2 regions of the Pradoshia sp. D12 genome follow, and region 1 is predicted to be linked to the other one. Evidence: predicted binding sites of a transcription regulator. Region 1 holds the regulator's gene; the other holds the start of a gene.
What was found. The regulator NrdR, encoded in region 1, represses ribonucleotide reductase genes. The targets are predictions, from matches to a motif close to AACACNATATATNGTGTT.
Positions count from the first base shown of each region.

Region 2: a site for NrdR is predicted at 1,847-1,864, ahead of F7984_RS13390 (vitamin B12-dependent ribonucleotide reductase). Genes of this name have one in related genera too.

Region 1 covers NZ_CP044545.1:3,143,590-3,147,961, reverse strand. Annotated here, with positions in the region: gene ytaF (sporulation membrane protein YtaF) at 1-259, shown strand, start outside; gene coaE (dephospho-CoA kinase) at 276-872, shown strand; gene F7984_RS15105 (glyceraldehyde-3-phosphate dehydrogenase) at 1,045-2,073, shown strand; gene speD (adenosylmethionine decarboxylase) at 2,389-2,769, shown strand; gene nrdR (transcriptional regulator NrdR) at 3,019-3,477, shown strand; gene F7984_RS15090 (replication initiation and membrane attachment family protein) at 3,550-4,372, shown strand, end outside.
Region 2 covers NZ_CP044545.1:2,794,953-2,799,324, reverse strand. Annotated here, with positions in the region: gene F7984_RS13405 (NAD(P)H-binding protein) at 1-288, shown strand, start outside; gene F7984_RS13400 (DUF1836 domain-containing protein) at 371-973, shown strand; gene F7984_RS13395 (rhodanese-like domain-containing protein) at 1,031-1,414, opposite strand; gene F7984_RS13390 (vitamin B12-dependent ribonucleotide reductase) at 1,994-4,372, shown strand, end outside.

The DNA of each region.
Region 1 (4,372 bases):
TTCCGGGACCATTACTGGATTAGAGGCTTTCTTTCTAGGATTAGCCTTATCATTAGATGGATTTGGAGCTGGAATAGGTGCTGGTATACTTCATTATCCCCTGTTTATTCAGGTGACTCTCTGTTTTGGTATGAGTGCTTTATTAATGACTGTGGGTATAAAAGCGGGAAAATATCTGCAGGATTCCATTATGGCAAAGGTCTTTTCATTTATTCCGGGTTTAGTACTTATTTTTCTTGGGTTAACCAAAATAATTTAATAGGGAATGGAATGCTATGGGGAAAATATTCGGAGTTACAGGAGGGATTGCCAGTGGAAAGAGCAGCGTCAGCAAATGGCTCATTTCCAAGGGTTACCCTGTTATTGATGCAGATATCGCAGCAAGAAAAGTCGTCGAGCCTGGTATGCCAGCATTAGAGGGAATTAAAAATGTATTTGGTCAGGATATTTGTTTACCTGATGGGACATTAGACCGAAAAAAATTAGGTTCCATCGTATTTTCAAACTCTGAAAAACGGCAAATGTTAAATGGAATTGTTCATCCGGCAGTCAGGAAATGGATGATGGAAGAAACGGAGAAAGCGTTACACCAGGGGAAAGAACTCGTTTTCATGGACATTCCCCTATTGTTTGAAAGTAATTTGACGCATATGGTAGAGGGTATTATTCTTGTGTATGTAAAGCCCGAGGTCCAGTTAAAGAGATTAATGGCGCGGGATCATTTTACTGAGGAAGAAGCACTTGCGAGAATACGAGCACAAATGCCAATTGATGATAAGAAAAAATTGGCCGATTATATTGTTGACAATAACGGAGAATTTTTTGAGACGGAAGAGCAACTCATTGATCTAATTAAACAATTGAATGTATAACCAATAGAAAGGCTATCTGAGGGATAACGACCCTGGGATAGTCTTTTTTTGTATAAAATTCCATTTAATTTGGATAATTTGGGTATTTAAACCATGCAGTATTTTATTCAATGTGTTATACTAATTACATCATTTTTATAATAAGTATAACTTATATATAGGAGGAAGTTAAATGAGTGCAAGAGTTGCTATCAATGGGTTTGGCCGAATTGGCAGAATGGTTTTCCGAAAAGCAATATTGGATGAGCATCTTGAAATCGTAGCCATTAATGCTAGCTATCCGCCTGAAACATTAGCACATTTAATTAAATATGATACGAATCATGGTCCATTTAATGGTGATGTACATGCTATGGATGATCATTTATTGATAAATGGTAAAAAAGTTCTTTTGCTAAATAATCGCAATCCTGAATTCCTGCCTTGGAAAAATCTTGGGATTGATATCGTAATCGAAGCAACTGGGAAATTTAATCATCGTGATCAAGCAGCTCTTCATTTAAATGCCGGTGCAAAACGAGTCGTTTTAACAGCTCCCGGGAAGAATGAGGACGTCACGATTGTAATGGGTGTTAACGAGGATACATTGGATATCAATAAACACCTTGTTATTTCTAATGCATCCTGCACAACTAACTGTCTCGCTCCTGTTGTAAAAGTACTCGATGAACAATTTGGAATTGACAATGGTCTTATGACAACCGTTCATGCATATACAAATGATCAAAATAATATCGATAACCCGCACAAAGATTTACGCAGAGCACGTGCCTGTGCACAAAGTATCATACCTACCACAACTGGAGCAGCCAAAGCACTCTCACTGGTGCTTCCTCATTTAAAAGGAAAACTCCATGGTATTGCGTTGAGAGTACCAACTCCAAACGTCTCTTTAGTTGATTTGGTAGTAGATTTAAAAAGAGAAGTTACTGTTAATGAAATCAATCAAGCGTTTAAAACAGCAGCTGAAGGATCATTGGCCGGTATTATCCAATACAGCACAGAGCCGCTTGTTTCGATTGATTTTAATACGAATCCACATTCGGCTATTGTAGATGCACTCTCAACAATGGTGATTGGTGCAAATAAAGTGAAAGTGCTTGCCTGGTATGACAATGAGTGGGGATACTCATGCAGAGTGGTAGAATTAGTAAACCATGTGGCACGCCTTCTTCAGGAGGATAAGGTGAAAGTAAGTTAATAATAATAAACAATATCTATTACGGTCTGGCTGTCTTTCTAAAAAAAAAGGCGGTTCAGGCCGTTCTTTGATTCATATTCTAGAATAAACTAAGAAAAACAATTAATGTACATTTAGTGGTAATTATTAACTAATATTGAATTGTATGATTGATTTTGAAATATAAACCATATATACTAAATGTCGTAAACTTCATCATCCTGGCAGTACTACTTAAAGGGTTAGGACCTCTCAGGACTAACTTTCCCCCGTGGTAGTAAAGGCCAGAAACGAAGATAATTATAATTCGTTTAAATGCTAAAGGGGGAATTGAACATGCATACAATAGGTCGTCATGTCATTTCTGAATTATGGGGCTGTGATTTATCTAAATTGAACGATGTTAATCAGATTGAACAAATATTCGTGGACGCTGCTTTACGATCTGGAGCTGAAGTTAGAGAAGTAGCCTTCCATAAGTTTGCGCCACAGGGAGTAAGCGGAGTAGTCATTATATCTGAATCACATTTAACCATTCATAGTTTTCCGGAACATGGTTATGCGAGTATTGATGTATATACATGCGGTGACTTAGATCCTAATGTGGCTGCTGATTTTATAGCTGAAGCCTTAAACGCTCAGGTTAGGGAACACATTGAAATCCCGCGAGGCATGGGTCCGGTTGCTGTCAGCCATGTTCTTGCTAAAGCATTATAAATAAAAAATATTAAAGAGATGTCCTTTTGTGTTGACTCAAAAAAGCTAGATTCAAACTCTAACTTTTAGGGGTGCAGTACATATGCATCTCTTTTTTTTGTGGCAAACGTCTTTTACTTGCCCATTATTTACTTTTCTCCGATAGTATTGGCCGTATCATAGATAAAAAATAGCATTTTATGCAAACAGACTTGTCCTATTCGATTTGTTTTAATAAGATAGAACTATAGAAAAGGACGGTGCTAATCTATGATATGTCCAACGTGCCAACATAATGGGACAAGAGTGCTGGATTCCCGCCCTGCGGATGAAGGACGTTCAATACGTAGAAGAAGAGAATGCGAATCCTGTAGTTATCGTTTTACTACATTTGAAAAGGTAGAAGAAATTCCGCTAATTGTGGTAAAAAAAGATGGCGCACGGGAAGAATATAGCAGAGAAAAAATCCTAAGAGGTTTAATCCGAGCTTGTGAAAAGCGTCATGTTGCTCTTAAAGAACTGGAAGAGATTGCAACTGATGTTGAAAAAGAAATAAGAAATCAAGGATTTTCTGAAATAAAAAGTGATTTAATAGGTGAAATGGTTATGGATAGGCTGGCTGAGTTGGATGAAGTGGCCTATGTCCGTTTCGCTTCTGTGTATCGTCAATTTAAGGATATAAATGTCTTTATTGACGAATTGAAAGAATTAATGAAAAAAGAGGATTAAGTAGAGCTGAAGACAGTTTCTTTAGCTCTTTTTTCAACTATAAAAACCCGAAGTACGAAAGGTTTGTAGACAATGCAATTTTCATGGAAGTTTGTAAATCCTAAAGACAGATATGTTGTACTATATAAAGAAAAGCTATCAGAAATGGACCATAAATCGATTCAATATTTATATCAGCCACTTGTAGGAGGATTGGCTGTTTCTTTGTATATGACCTTATTAAACGAAGTCAATACAGGTAACATGTATTCCAGACAAACGACACATCGTTGGTTAATGGATGTACTTGGTTTACCTTTGGATGAGATATTTCAATACCGAAAAAGGCTTGAAGGAATCGGGTTATTAAAAACATATAAAAAAGCAACTCCGGAAGGTAATGTTTTTATATATGAGATTCTTTGTCCTTTAAGTCCGGATAAATTTTTCCATGATGATTTGCTGCCTATTTATCTGAAGCAAAAACTAGAAGAGAGACATTACGAACGGCTGCTCACGATGTTTGCGGATAAACGTATACCGGATGATTATGAGGAAATAACACAATCGTTCAATGAGGTGTTTGCATCTGAATTTCGCAATCCAAAAGAAATCATCAGCTCGGAAACTGATCAAAACATGCAATTCTTCTCAAAGGACCCACAGGGATATAGCCATAATTTAATGGAGCAATTTGATTTCGAGTTATTATTTGCGACGGCTAAAAACAGCTTTATATCGAGAAAAGCGTTTACTCCAAATGTGATGGAATCCATCGCGATGCTATCGTATTTATATAAAATTAATGTAATGGATATGAGCAAGTTGATTTTACGCTGTCAAAATCAACATAATGAAATTGATATAGACGAACTCAGAAAATGTGCAAGAGAGTTTTTCCACATCAATCATGGTG
Region 2 (4,372 bases), 350 kb from region 1:
CAACTGGAGACTGCATTGAAACAGCTTCAATTAAACAGTCTAACCATTTTTAGACCATCACTTTTATTGGGGAATAGGCAAGAATTTAGATTGGGAGAGGGATTGGCAGCTTTAGTCAGTAAATCTTGCCCGTTTGTATTTAAAGGTCCTCTTAAGAAATATAAGCCGGTACAAGGAAAAATGGTGGCAGAGGCTATGTATATATGTGCGCTGCAGGATAAAAAGGGTATAAATGAAGTTGCTTCCTATGAGATAGAGCAAATTGCCAAGTATTCCGATAAATTATAAAATGCTAAAAGTTCACCATCCTTACAGAATCTGAATGGTTAATGTATAATAGAAATTACTATTAGTAAACAGAGGTTACAAAATGAAAAACAATGAAGAACTTATCAATCAACTGGGATTGCAAGATAAAATCACATTAGAGGATATACCAGATATTGATTTATATATGGATCAAGTCATTCAATTATTCGAGAGTAAATTCAAAATGTCTAAGCGGAATGATGATGAAAAAGTTTTAACTAAAACGATGATTAACAATTATGCCAAGGGTAAAGTATTTTTTCCTATTAAAAATAAAAAATATTCTAAGCGGCATTTAATAGTAATCAGCCTGATTTATCAGTTGAAAGGGACACTCTCTATAAGTGACATTAAAACGATTCTGGGACCCTTGAACACTAAGATAGTAGAGGAAGACTTACAGCTTGATGAGCTGTATTCCAGCTTTCTGCGCTTGACTGATCACAATGCTCATAAATTTAAAGAAGACATACTAGAGAGTATCTCTGAGGCAAAAGAAGAAGGGGTACATTTAGGCGGCACTCTGGATGAGTTCAATGGCGATGTTGAATATTTTGAGAAATTATTAATGATCGCTTCTCTTTCTCATATGAGCCAGCTGTATAAAAAAGCAGCAGAGAATCTGGTAGATGAATTTAACAGTGGTAATAAAACGAAATCATAAAAAATATCCGTTTAATTATAAAGAGCCAAGTGCATACCCTGCATTGGCTCTTTGATTTTATTTAGTTTTAATTTTACCCTTCCATTGTTTGAAGCCGCCCTCGAGTTGATAAAGTTCACGATAGCCTTTTTTATATAGCATCTGAGCAGCTCGTGTGCTTCTCATTCCGCTTTGACAATAAAGATAAACAGGTTTATCTTTGCGGAGTTCCTTCATACGCATTTTCAATTGTGTTGAAGGTATGTTGCGGGCTCCTAAAATATGTCCGCCATCAAACTCTTTTTGCTCACGAACATCTATTAACTGAGCTTTTCGATAGCCAGCTTTAAAGTCCTCTTGGGACAATGTCGTAACCATTTTTTTGCTGGAGAACCAACTGTAGATGGAATATCCAATGATCAATACAGCCAGAACAATTAATACGATTAATGATGTTGGCAATTCAATCCCCACTTTCTCTTTCTGTTCACTTTACTATTATACAGTTCGTATATTTGTCTGGCAAAAAAAATTTCTGGTAATAGTTTACGAATTTGTGATAAAAAATTATTGCATTTAGGAAGGTAGACATATTGTCTTTGGATTCAAAATAATGGTTATATCGATATAGCGTTATTAGAAAGGACAATAAGTTTACAAATCACTATAAATCAAGTATCGTGCATTATGGACAAAAATTTATTTTTTAGGAAAAAAATTTTGGGTCGAAAATGCAAAAATGCTGTTATATGAAGCATAGTTAAGCTTCATAATATGCAAGCTGAGATTTTGTTTATTTTGGTTCGAAAATAGTTAAAAAGAAGATTATATCTTTGATTTTCTTTACTTTTTGTAAAATTTTAATAATTGACAATTTTAGCAGAAGATGCTCCAGACACTATATGTGGTATGAATTATAAAAATACAAATACTATATGTTGAATTAAAATGTAGCCTATGATAACGTAGAGATATTCATTTAAGAACTTAACAAAGATAAATAAAAAAGAGATAATATTATTGGTTGAAGGAGAGATCAAATTGCCTACTGTAACAAATCGCAAGTTGTCTATAAATGTCGAAAGGTTAAATAAAGATATAGCCCTATTTCCGCAAGTTTTTCCGATTACTCCAGACATGAATAAGACGTATAAGGGTGTTTCAAGGCTTGTGATGATAGATCGCTATTCCTTCAAAGATACGGAAAAAATGACACTTAGTAATGGAGATTTTGTTGTACTTACCATTAAAGAAGACCCAAAATTTCCTGCCCGTGGACTTGGGTACATCCAACATATTGATTGGGAAGCCAAGAAAGCACATGTATTGGTTGAAGAAGAATTCCGCTCATCCTTGGACAAGCATGATGAAATTAAAACCGGTCTGATTTGTAAATCACTCGACGTCATTGAAAAACCACTTGAAATTTATTATGAACAGATTGCGAAACGGAATGCACGCGGTTTGGCTGAAGTTGAAAAAACGGAAGAGAAACGCAAGGAATGGTTTGATAAATTTTATAATGAATTAGTTCAAACGAATTTTATCCCGGCAGGACGTGTGCTCTATGGAGCCGGTTCTGAAACAGAAGTAACCTACTTTAACTGCTATGTAATGCCATTTATTAATGACAGCCGTGAAGGGATTTCTGAACATCGCAAACATGTGATGGAAATTATGAGTCGCGGAGGCGGTGTCGGTACGAATGGTTCCACTTTACGTCCAAGAAACACGCTTGCTCGCGGTGTAAACGGAAAATCCTCAGGTGCAGTATCCTGGTTGGATGATATTGCAAAATTAACTCACTTAGTTGAACAGGGTGGTTCCCGTCGCGGAGCTCAAATGATTATGCTCTCTGACTGGCATCCGGATATCGTAGAATTTATCATCTCAAAAATGCAAAATCCTAAAATTTTGCGCTTCTTAATGGAAGTCAGCAAGGATGAAGTAATTCGTAGACATGCATCTGAAAAATTGAAATTCACTCCGCTCACAATGCAAGAGGAAGCCATGTATCAAGGCATAGTCAATTATAAAAACATCTCGGGGTTTGGCGGATTTAATGAGGCAATCATTAAGGAAGCAGAAGAAAAACTTTCCGCTGGTGGAAATGATACTGTTCATAATCCAGACTTTTTAACAGGTGCCAATATTTCAGTGTGCTTAACAAAAGAATTTATGGAAGCTGTAGAAAATGACGGAGAATATGAACTTCGATTCCCGGATGTTGAGTCCTATAATGAAGAAGATATGAAAGCCTATAATGAAAAATGGGCTGATTGCGGTGATGTACGCGAATGGGAGAAACTAGGTTATGCTGTGCGTGTATATCGTAAAATTAAAGCTCGCGAATTATGGAATTTAATCAATATCTGTGCGACTTATTCTGCGGAGCCGGGCATTTTCTTTATCGATAATGCAAACGATATGACAAACGCTAAAGCGTACGGTCAAAAAGTAGTTGCGACGAATCCTTGTGGGGAACAGCCATTGGCTCCTTATTCTGTATGTAACTTGGCTGCTGTCAATCTGGCTGAAATGACAGATAAAGATCGCAAACAAGTGGACTTGGAGAAACTGAAACAAACGGTAAAAGTGGGCGTGCGCATGCAGGATAATGTTATTAACGCGACTCCATACTTCCTTGAAGCCAATAAAAAACAGGCTCTAGGGGAAAGACGCGTTGGCCTAGGTGTAATGGGTCTGCATGATATGCTTATTTATTGTGAAAAAGAATATGGTTCCGAAGAAGGAAATAAGCTGGTTGATATTGTATTTGAAACAATTGCAACTGCAGCATATGAGGAATCTATTGAAATCGCGAAAGAAAAAGGCAGCTTCCCATTCTTAGTTGGTGAATCAGAGGAAGAAACGAAAGAATTGCGCACACGTTTTATTAATACAGGGTATATGAAAAAAATGCCTGAACATATTCGTGAAGGAATCATGAAATATGGTATTCGTAACTCACATTTGTTAACAGTTGCTCCTACTGGAAGCACTGGTACAATGGTAGGTGTTTCTACAGGTCTTGAACCATACTTCTCATTCACATATTTCAGAAGCGGACGTTTGGGTAAATTTATTGAAGTGAAAGCTGATATAGTAGAAGAGTATTTACGTCGCAATCCTAATGCAGACAGCAATAATCTACCTTCATGGTTTATTTCTGCAATGGATTTAACTCCTGAGAAACACGCTGATGTACAATGCATTATCCAACGTTGGATTGATAGCTCGATCAGTAAAACGGTAAATGCACCGAAAGGATATTCCGTTGAACAAGTAGAACGAGTGTATGAGCGTCTATATAAAGGCGGAGCTAAGGGTGGAACTGTATACGTAGATGGAAGCCGTGATACACAGGTATTAACGTTAAAGGCTGAAAACGATACGGATCAATCCACTCAGCCACAACAT